3 regions of the Micromonospora zhanjiangensis genome follow, and region 1 is predicted to be linked to each of the others. Evidence: riboswitches for the same ligand, from Rfam matches in the RefSeq annotation. Region 1 holds a riboswitch; each other region holds the start of a gene.
What was found. Region 1 has a riboswitch for cyclic di-AMP ahead of ACFOX0_RS10800 (C40 family peptidase). Riboswitches for the same ligand answer to the same signal wherever they lie in the genome.
Positions count from the first base shown of each region.

Region 2: linked by a shared signal. The riboswitch ahead of ACFOX0_RS24015 (C39 family peptidase) and the one ahead of ACFOX0_RS10800 (C40 family peptidase) in region 1 are both predicted to bind cyclic di-AMP.
Region 3: linked by a shared signal. The riboswitch ahead of ACFOX0_RS07075 (coiled-coil domain-containing protein) and the one ahead of ACFOX0_RS10800 (C40 family peptidase) in region 1 are both predicted to bind cyclic di-AMP.

Region 1 covers NZ_JBHSBN010000006.1:6,415-9,651, reverse strand. Annotated here, with positions in the region: gene ACFOX0_RS10805 (N-acetylmuramoyl-L-alanine amidase) at 1-659, opposite strand, end outside; cyclic di-AMP (ydaO/yuaA leader) riboswitch at 915-1,058, shown strand; gene ACFOX0_RS10800 (C40 family peptidase) at 1,143-2,102, shown strand; gene dcd (dCTP deaminase) at 2,182-2,760, opposite strand; gene ACFOX0_RS10790 (DUF488 domain-containing protein) at 2,987-3,237, shown strand, end outside.
Region 2 covers NZ_JBHSBN010000020.1:24,255-27,491, reverse strand. Annotated here, with positions in the region: gene ACFOX0_RS24020 (DedA family protein) at 1-679, opposite strand, end outside; cyclic di-AMP (ydaO/yuaA leader) riboswitch at 1,090-1,232, shown strand; gene ACFOX0_RS24015 (C39 family peptidase) at 1,599-2,405, shown strand; gene ACFOX0_RS24010 (roadblock/LC7 domain-containing protein) at 2,562-2,984, opposite strand; gene dnaE (DNA polymerase III subunit alpha) at 3,189-3,237, shown strand, end outside.
Region 3 covers NZ_JBHSBN010000003.1:248,271-251,507, forward strand. Annotated here, with positions in the region: gene ACFOX0_RS07070 (cation diffusion facilitator family transporter) at 1-916, shown strand, start outside; cyclic di-AMP (ydaO/yuaA leader) riboswitch at 1,100-1,230, shown strand; gene ACFOX0_RS07075 (coiled-coil domain-containing protein) at 1,233-2,273, shown strand; gene ACFOX0_RS07080 (SRPBCC family protein) at 2,531-2,983, opposite strand; gene surE (5'/3'-nucleotidase SurE) at 3,091-3,237, shown strand, end outside.

The DNA.
Region 1 (3,237 bases):
AGCCGGTGCCCGTCGTCGGTCACCCGGGTCATCCCGTCCCGGAGGGTGCCGTACACCTCGTCGGCGAAGCTGCCGGCGCCGTCCGCGGTGTCCGCGCCCGAGTACCGGGCCACCGCGCCGTACCAGGCCGCGGGGTCGCTGCCGGCTCCGGTCGGGGCACCGAGACCCTTCTGGTACGACGCGAGCAGCGCGGCGCCGCCCCGGATGTTGGCGGCCGGCTGGGTACGTAGCGCCTCGGCCGCGCTGCCGGTCAGCCGGGCGGCGGCGTCCAGCGTCTGCAGGGCCGCCGCGGTGGGCGCGTCGGGATCGGGCGCCTGCGGCCCGGTGACCCGCAACGCGGGCCGCGAGTCGTCGCCCCGCGGGTCCTCGTCCGTGTCGACGTGACGGGCGGCGGTCAGCCCGGCGACGTACCGGCCGTCGGTGAGGTGCATCGGGCCGAACCCGCCGCCGGTGCTGGGCGTGCCGGCGTTGGTGTCCCAGCGCGATTCCAGGTAGGAGACGGCGAGCAGTACGCTCTCGGGCACGCCGAACTCGGCCGCCGCGGCGGCGTACTCCTGTTGCCGGCTGTCGGTCGGCGCGGCCGTCGCCGGCGTGGCGCCGGCGGGGGTGAGCGCCGCGGCGCCCACCAGCGCGGTGCTGAGCAGGATCCGCCTGCCCACGGGCACTCTCGGTCGGTGCATCGGACCTCCAAATCGGGGGTGGGTGACAGTGGTCACCCTCACCCCTGGCATGGCGGGTCGTCAATAGCTGCCGGTGCTGTGCCTGATAGCCGTAGGAAACCTTCACTGGTAATCGCGAATACCGTGCGTCATGAATAACGAATGAAGGTGTGTCGCGACTTGCAATTCACCGCTGCGTTTCCCTACTCTTGGTGACCGTCGATCCGGCGGTAGCTCGCCCATCCCGGGCGGCGGCGGGTCGACACGCCGAATCGTCACGCACGAGCCGGGGACCCAGGCAACACCGGGGTGAATCCGCAGCACCACCGCGGTAGGGCGCACCACTCTCCTCTCCGCCCGAACCCGTCAGCTAACCCGGTAGGCGGTCAGGGAGAAGGAGTACCGACCCCGGTGGCACACCATGCCCCGCGGTCCCGGTCCGTCCGGTCGGCGCCCGCCGACCGTGCGACCGCGCGACCGCGTTTGCGATGGTCCGTCATTTCCACCGCGTTCACCGCGGTAGCCAGCGCCGCCGCGCTGCTCATCGGCGCGGCCCCCGTCCACGCCGCGCCGTCGGTCAGCGACATCGAGAAGCAGATCGACACGGCGTGGAACGATCTCGAACCGACGATCGAGAAGCACAACGCCGTCAGCCAGGACCTGGCCAAGAAGAAGAAGCTGGCCGACGAGCTGGCCCGGAAGATCCAGCCCCTGCAGTTGCAGGTGGACCTGGCGATGAGCAAGGTCGGCGAGTTGGCGGTCCGGGCCTACAAGGGCGACGAGGCCTCGGCCCTGAACGCCATCCTGGCCACCGGCTCCCCGAAGGAGCTGATCAACAAGCTTGAGGTGCTCGACCAGTTCGCCCGCGACCAGCAGCAGGACGTCCAGGCGGTGGTCGACCTCAAGGCGAGGTACGCCGCGCAGAAGGCGCCGCTGGACCGACTGGTCGCCCAGCTGACCCGGACCGAGGCCGAACTGGCCAAGAAGAAGAAGGACATCGACACCGAGATCGCCCGGCTGCAGAAGCTGCGCCTGCAGGCGTACGGCAGCGGGGCGGGAGGTGTCTTCAAGCCGGCGCCCTGCCCGGCGAACTACCCGGGTGGCAACGCCGGAAAGGTGGTCAAGTTCGCCTGTGCGCAGATCGGCAAGCCGTACATCTGGGGTGCGTCCGGTCCGGGCAGCTACGACTGCTCGGGCCTGACCATGGCGGCCTGGGCCCAGGTCGGAGTCAACCTGCCGCACAACGCGGCCCAGCAGCACTCGCTGGTGAGGTCGGTCAGCCGGGCCGAACTGATACCCGGTGACCTGGTGTTCTACAACAACCTGGCGCACGTCGGGATGTACGTCGGCAACGGTTGGGTGGTGCACGCGCCGCAGAGCAACGACCACGTCCGGATGAGGAAGATCGACGGCGGCATCGTCGGCTACGGCCGACCGGGCTGACCGGCTCTTCCGATACCTGTCGCGAAGCCCTCCCCGCCGAACCCGGCGGGGAGGGCTTCCGCTCTCGCGCGGCGTCGGGTCAGGCGGTCGGCCAGGTGCGCCAGTTCTGCCAGGACCGGCTCGGGGTCGGTCCGCGCTGGCCCTGGTAGCGCGAGCCGTACACCGCGGAACCGTACGGATGCTCGGCCGGCGACGAGAGCCGGAAGATGCAGAGCTGACCGATCTTCATGCCCGGCCAGAGCTTGATCGGCAGGTTGGCCACGTTGGACAGCTCCAGCGTGACGTGCCCGGAGAAGCCGGGGTCGATGAACCCGGCCGTGGAGTGCGTCAACAGGCCCAGCCGACCCAGGGAACTCTTGCCCTCCAGCCGGCCGGCCAACTGGTCGCCGAGCGAGATGACCTCGTACGTGGAGGCCAGCACGAACTCGCCGGGGTGCAGCACGAAGGGCTCGCCGGCCGGCACCTCGACCAGTGACGTCAGGTCGTCCTGCTGGGTGGCCGGGTCGATGTGGGTGTAGAGGTGGTTGTTGAAGACCCGGAACAGGCGGTCCAGCCGGACGTCGATGCTGGACGGCTGCACCAGCGCCGGTTCGAACGGCTCCAGGGCCAGGTTGCCCGTCTTGATCTCGGAGACCAGGTCCCGGTCGGAGAGCAGCATCGTGCCAGCCTATCGAGCCGCCCCGCGGGGGAGTTGCCAGGTGTGACCGGGCTCGACAACTGATCGGCCTGATCGGTCCGGTTGGCCGATTGGGATCCTTCGTGCGGCTCCGCCAGCGGTTGTGGGCAGGCGCTGCGTTTGAGGATCCAAGGGCGGGGTAGGAGTCGATCGAGCACGGTGCCCCCGTACGGTTCCGGCTCGAGACCCACCTCAACGAAGCCGGCATATGACATCGCGGGAGATCTGGACGATCGGGCACTGGACGTGCCCGGAATCGGCGTTCCTCCAGCCATTGCACGCGCACGACATCGGGCTGCTCGCCGACGTGCGTGCGCAGCCCGGATCGCGACGCAACCCGCAGTTCGGGCGCGACGCGATGCCGCGTTGGCTGGTGCGGGCCGGCATCGACTACGTCCATCTGCCCGAACTGGGCGGTCGACGCCGCAAGCAGGACGTGGACCCTGACATCAACGCCGG
Region 2 (3,237 bases), on a different contig from region 1:
CGGGCTCGTGGGGGTTCGCGTGCTCCGGCGTCCCGACGGGCGACCCGGCGACCTCCGGCTCCGCCGGTGCGCCGGTCGGCTCGTCCGCGGCGGCGTGCCGGGCGGCCCGCCGCCGCAGCCAGAGGGTGCTGCCGATCCCGGCCAGCACCGCCACCACGAGCGCGGCCCAGGAGAAGTCCTTGAGCCACCGTTCCGCGACGCGACCGAGGTAGAACAGCAGGTAGGTGGTGCCGAAGGCCCAGAGCAGACCGCCGGCGGCGTTGGCGATCAGGAACTTCCGGTACGGCACCCGCAGCGCGCCGGCCAGCGGTCCGGCCAGGATGCGCAGCAGGGCGACGAACCGGCCGAAGAAAACCGCCCAGACACCCCATCGACCGAACATCTCCTCGGCGCGCAGCAGGTGGCTCGGACCGAGATGGCGGGGGAACCGGCGGCCCAGGCGTTCCAGCAGCGGCCGGCCGCCGCGCCGGCCCACGGCGTACCCGACGGAGTCGCCGACGATGGCCCCCAGGGCGGCGGCGCCGGCCACCCACTCCGGGGCGACCACGCCGGTGGCCGCGATCAAAGCGGCGCTGACCAGTGCGATCTCGCCGGGCAGCGGGATGCCCATGCTCTCCAGCCCGATGATCAGGCCGACCAGCAGGTACACCCCGGCCGGCGGCAGGGTTGAGAGCCACATTTCCACGTGATGCAACCGGTCCACCCTTCGACTCAGGCGCTGAATCTACCCGGCACGCAGCTCAGGATTCGACCCCGTCGCCCGATCGCGGCACCATCCGCCGGAGCGGGCCCGACCGCCGGATCAGGTAACGGTTTCGTCTCGATGGTCACCGGGACTTCTCCGCCGTGCCGGGTCGGTGCCACGGGCGATGTCCGACATGTCGGTTCTGGTCATTGGGCTACCGGTCGCGACCCGGGGCGACCGCTCTACCCAGTAACTCTGAGTGAAACAAAGATCGACGCCTTCCGGATCGACCAAAGTGCCGACCCAGATCACCGTTTCCGCTGGTCAAGCGGGGTTGGCAGGGATATTCCCGGTCGGTACTGTCGGCCCGTCCGCTCTGGCCCCTGGTCACCGTGGGTGACACCGGAGCGGGCCCGCTGAGTCGTGAACTCACGAGCCGGGGACCCACTGCACGTCTGGGGTGAATCCGTCGGGCGCAAGCCCGCGGTAGGGCGGCCTTCCCGCCCGAATCCGTCAGCTAACCCGGTAGGCGGTCTCGGAAGGAGAGCACGTTCGTGAAGCGCAGCACGAGCCGCGGTCGATCCCCCGGATCCCCCCGCCGCATACCCGTGTCCCAGGCCGCCCGCCCCGCCGGGTCGTAACGCCCGGACCGGCCAACCGACCCGTCGACGGTCGGTGGCGGCGAGGACGGTCGTACCCGCCGGGACCCGCGCCCGGCGATCACATCGAGGACGACGCCCACCACCGCGCGGCGGTGGCGGACGGTTCCGTGCGCCCGTCGCCCGACGGGCGGTCCCCGGGTGCCCCGACCTGACCTCCACCACCGACCGGACATCGCCATGTCGACGCGCCGCCGGGCCGACCTGACCCCGCGCTTCCGATCGCCTCACCGCGATCCGAAACCGGAACATCTGTGGAGGATTACGTGACGCAACGCACCCGACGACGGCTCCGCCCGTCCGGTCGCACCGTCCGGCTGACGGCCGGCTCCGGGGTGGCCCTCGTGGCGGCCCTCACCGCCGGGATCCTGGCCGTCCAGGGCCTGGCGACCGTCCCCGGCCCGTCCGGCCCGGTCGCCGCCGAACTGGCACCGGCCGGCCAGACCGAGCCGGCACCGGCCACCACCGGCCCCGCCTCGCCGACACCCGCGCAGCCCTCGGCCGCCGCGTCCCCGACGACACCCCCACCGCCCCCACCCGCGCCGAAGCCCAAGCCCCCGGCGTCCAAGACCCTGGCGTACGAGTACCAGGCTCAGATCAACTACTACTACTGCGGCCCGGCGGCCACCCGGATCGCGCTCACCGCCAAGGGCAAGAGCCCCAGCCAGGACGCCGTCGCCAGCCGGCTGGGCACCACCGAGAGGGGTACCGACTCCGCCGAGGACACCACCCGGGTGCTGAACGCGGTCATCGGCACCGACTTCTACCGGACCCGGACCGTCAAGGGTGGCAGCGCCGCCGAGGCCGACCGGATGCGGGCCGACGTGGTGCGGGCCATCACCCAGGGGTACGTCCCGGTGGTGAACGTCGCCGGTACCCGTACCGACCTCGACGGTGGCTGGCACAGCTACGACGGCGGCCACTACCTGACCGTGGTGGGCTACCGGGACAACGGCCGGACCCTCAAGCTCGCCGACCCGGCCAACCCGGACGTCAGCTTGTACTGGATGACCACCGCCGACGTCACCGGCTGGGCCGCCGGCCACGGTTACTCGGCCTGATCCGACGCGCGGGCGTCAGCCCGCTTCCCCTCGGCCGGCCCGGTTCACCGAACCGGGCCGGCCGCCGGTGGTGTGCCGGCCCGGGGCGGTGCGACCGCAGCCCGGACCGGTCGATCGGTCGGCCGCCGGGCGGTCGGAGGCGGGTGGGGCGGACGGTCAGTCGCGGGCCGGCGAGCGGACCGCGGACTCCAACTCCGCCGGCAGGTCGTGGTGCGACTGGTTGGCGAACAGCGCCACCTCGTACGCGACGTCGGCGATCTCCGCGTCGGCGGTGAACCGCACCGCCAGCAGCGCACCGCCGCGGGTGGTGGCGAGGAAGAGGTACGCCTCGGCCATCTGCACGATGATCTGTTGGACCCCGCCGTTGTCGGTGAGCCGGCCGGCGGCCAATGCCAACCCCTGCAACCCTGCGGCCACGCAGACCACCTGTTCGGCGACCTCCTGGTCGACCCCGCGAGAGGTGCCGAGCAACAGGCCGTCGGGGGACAGCACCATCGCCAACTCCGCCTCGGTGACCCGGTCGACGAGGTCGTCGAGCTTCCGGGTCAGGTCGTCGGTCAGGGTCCAGGAATGCGTCACAGGCGCGGTCCTCTCGCGGCGTCAGGCGGGGGCGCCCGCTGAGCCTACCCGGGCGTTACACGAACTCGCGGTACCGCCCGAACCCTTTTCCGCCGGAGTCGCCCGAATGGCCCGTGCGTGGCCGGTCGGCCACCGACGGCAACCCCGATAGGGTGGGCCGGCACGCTGATCCGCTCCAGTTCGACAACCCCGGGGGACGCCGCGATGAGCGATTCGTTCGCGCACCTGCACGTACACACCGAGTACTCGATGC
Region 3 (3,237 bases), on a different contig from region 1:
GGGCGCAGGTCATGACCACGGCACGCAGGTCCTGCGCGCCGCGGAGCGGCACCGGGGCCGCCTCTGGGCCACCTTCGCCCTGCTCGCCGCGTACATGGTCGTCGAGGCGGCCGCCGCCCTGGCGATCGGCTCGCTGGCCCTGCTCTCGGACGCCGGGCACATGTTCACCGACGTGCTCGGGATCGGCATGGCGCTCGCGGCGATCACCGCGGGCCGGCGCCGGCGGGACGACCCGCAGCGCACCTTCGGGCTCTACCGGCTGGAGGTGCTGGCCGCGCTCGCGAACGCGGTCCTGCTCTTCGGCGTGGCGATCTACGTGCTGGTCGAGGCGGTCCGTCGGTTCGGCGAGCCGCCCGAGGTACGCAGCACCCCGATGCTCGTGGTGGCCGTCGGTGGTCTGCTGGTCAACCTGGTCGCGTTCGGGCTGCTGCGGCGCGGGGCCGAGGAGAGCATCAACCTGCGCGGCGCGTACCTGGAGGTGCTCGGCGACCTGCTCGGCTCGGCCGGCGTGATCGCCGCGGCCGCCGTGATCGCGGTCACCGACTGGTGGTGGGCCGACCCGGTGGTGGCCGTGGGAATCGGGCTGTTCATCCTGCCGCGCACCTGGCGGCTGGGGCGGGCCGCGCTGCGCATCCTGGTGCAGGCCGCGCCGGAGCACCTGGACGTGCCGGCGGTGCAGGCCCGGCTGTGCGCGGTACGGGGCGTCACCGACGTGCACGACCTGCACGTCTGGACCCTCACCTCGGGCATGGAGGTCGCCTCCGCCCACCTGACCGTGTCCAGCGGCAGCGAGGTCGGGACGGTGCTGGCCGAGGCGCGGACCGCGCTGCGGGACGACTTCCACATCGAGCACGCCACCCTCCAGGTCGAGCCCGGAGCCCCGCCGGACGACGCGTGCGGCCCGCAGAGCTGGTGACGGTGCGCGACCGGGTCGATTAGGGGCGCCTTAAGTTTCCGGCCGGGCGGCGGCGCCGCGCCCGATTATGTCCGGCATATCGGCATGTTGCGCCGCCGACGCGGCGGGCATTTGCTGCGTCTGCCCGGAAGGTGCCGGTAAGCTCGGCGGCGGTCTCCGCCGGGCGGCGCCCTCCGGCGCCTGCGGTGGCCGTCGCCTAATCGCCCAAGCGGCGAGCCGGGGAACCACGTACGTGGGGTGCATCCGCGTCAGCGGTAGGGATCTTCCGTCCCGAACCCGTCAGCTAACCCGGTCGGCGGCTGACGGAAGGATGTCCATGACCCCCGTACCACCATTGGCTGTCCGGATCGCGGCACTGCTCGCCGCCGTCCTGGCGATCGGACTGCCGGCCGTTCCGGCCGGCGCCGCGGCCGCCGGCCCGACCCGCGGCCTCGCCGCGCCGGGCGACGTCGAAGGCGGCAGCGCCAGCCTCCGGGAACAACTCGACGCGGCGTCCAAGGGCTTCCTCGACGCCCAGGCGGCGGTGAAGAAGTCCACCCAACGGCAGCAGGAACTCACCACCCGGTTGGCGGCCATCGAGGCCGACCTCACGACCCGCAACCGGACCGTGGGCGAGCTGGCCGACGTCGCGTACCGGACCGGCCGGCTCAGCCGGGTCTCGGCGCTGCTGGAGAGCGGTTCGCCGGACGGCTTCCTGAACCGGGCCTCCCGGCTCGGCGCGGTCGCCTCCAACCAGGACCGGGAGGTCCGCGCCCTGGTCGAGACCCGGGACCAGGCGGCCCGCGCGAAGACCGCGATCGACCAGGAGATCCTGGAACAGCGCAAGCAGGTCGCGGCCATGGCCAAGCGCAAGCAGCAGGCCGAGCGGGCGCTCGCCGCGAACGGCGGCGGCGGGGCCAGCGCCGGGGTCAGCGGCACGAGCAGCAGCGCCGCGAAGGCCGCGCCGCGCAACTCCGACGGCTCCTGGCCGAGCGAGTCGTGCAGCGTCAACGACCCGACCACCGACGGCTGCATCACGCCGCGCACCCTGCACGCGATGAACCAGGCCAAGGCGGCCGGCTTCACCCGGTTCGTCTCCTGTCACCGCGACGGCGGGTCGGGCGAGCACCCGAAGGGGCGGGCCTGTGACTTCGCCGCCCAGAAGGGTGGCTTCGGCGGGGTCGCGTCCGGCGGCGACCGGACGTACGGCAACAACCTGGCGGCGTACTTCGTGAAGAACGCCGACCGGCTCGCCGTGCTGTACGTGATCTGGTTCAAACAGATCTGGCTGCCCAGCAGTGGTTGGCAGGCGTACACCAGCGGCAACGGCGACCCGTCCAGCGACCACACCAACCACGTACACCTGTCCGTGGTCTGACCGGCGCTTGGCGCGGACGGCTCGACCGCCGTCAGTCGCGGTCGAGCAGTCCGCGCAGCAGCGACTCCACGCCCGCCCGCGGTCGCCCCGGCGGGCGGGCCCTGGCCGACTACGACCGGCTGCGACGCCGCCCGGTGCAGCGCCTGGCCCGGGTGTCCCGCACGGTCAACCGGCTGGCCAACGTCCGCCGGTGCACCGCGCTGCGGGACGCGACGTTGCGCGCCGCCGTCGCCCTCGGCCCGAGCTGAGGGCCGCTGTCATTCGGAGGGTTCCGCCTCCAGGGCGGCGCGGGTCCGGGTGGCCAGGATCAGGTGGGCGGCGCGGGCCTGGCGGAAGGCGTACCCGAAGAGCGGGGTCGGCGCGGCGAGGGTGATCGTGACGTCGATCCGGACCAGCCCGTCCGGCTCGGGCGTGACCGTGGTGTGGTTGCGTACCGTGGTGGCGGGTCGCTGGCGGGCCACCATCACCAGCTGGTGATCGTCCCGACTGAGCAGGTCGACCCGGTAGGTGATCGGGAACCGGAACGGCCCGCACGCCAACCGGTCGGTGATGAGCCAGCCGCGCAGCGCGCCCGGAGCCGGCGGCACCGCCCGGACGGCGACGATCAGCGGATGCAGTTCCCGGTGCCGGTCGAGCTCGGCCACCGTCCGCATCGCGCGCTCCGGCGTGCAGCGGGCCTGGATCGTGTACTGGAAGGTGCCTTCGCGCACGGTCCGGACCGCCTCTCGCCGCGGGATCGTCCGGCCATTGTCCCCGACGCCGCCACGGTCGACGGGACCGGCCGCATAACGCGCGACCGACCGGGAAAACTGGGCACATGGCGTTGCGGGTACTGGTCACCAACGACGACGGGATCTCCGCCCCGGGCATCCGGGCGCTGGCCCGGACGGCCGTGGCGCACGGGCTGGACGTGCTGCTGGCGGCCCCGTTGCGGGACGCCAGCGGCACCAGCGCCGCGCTGACC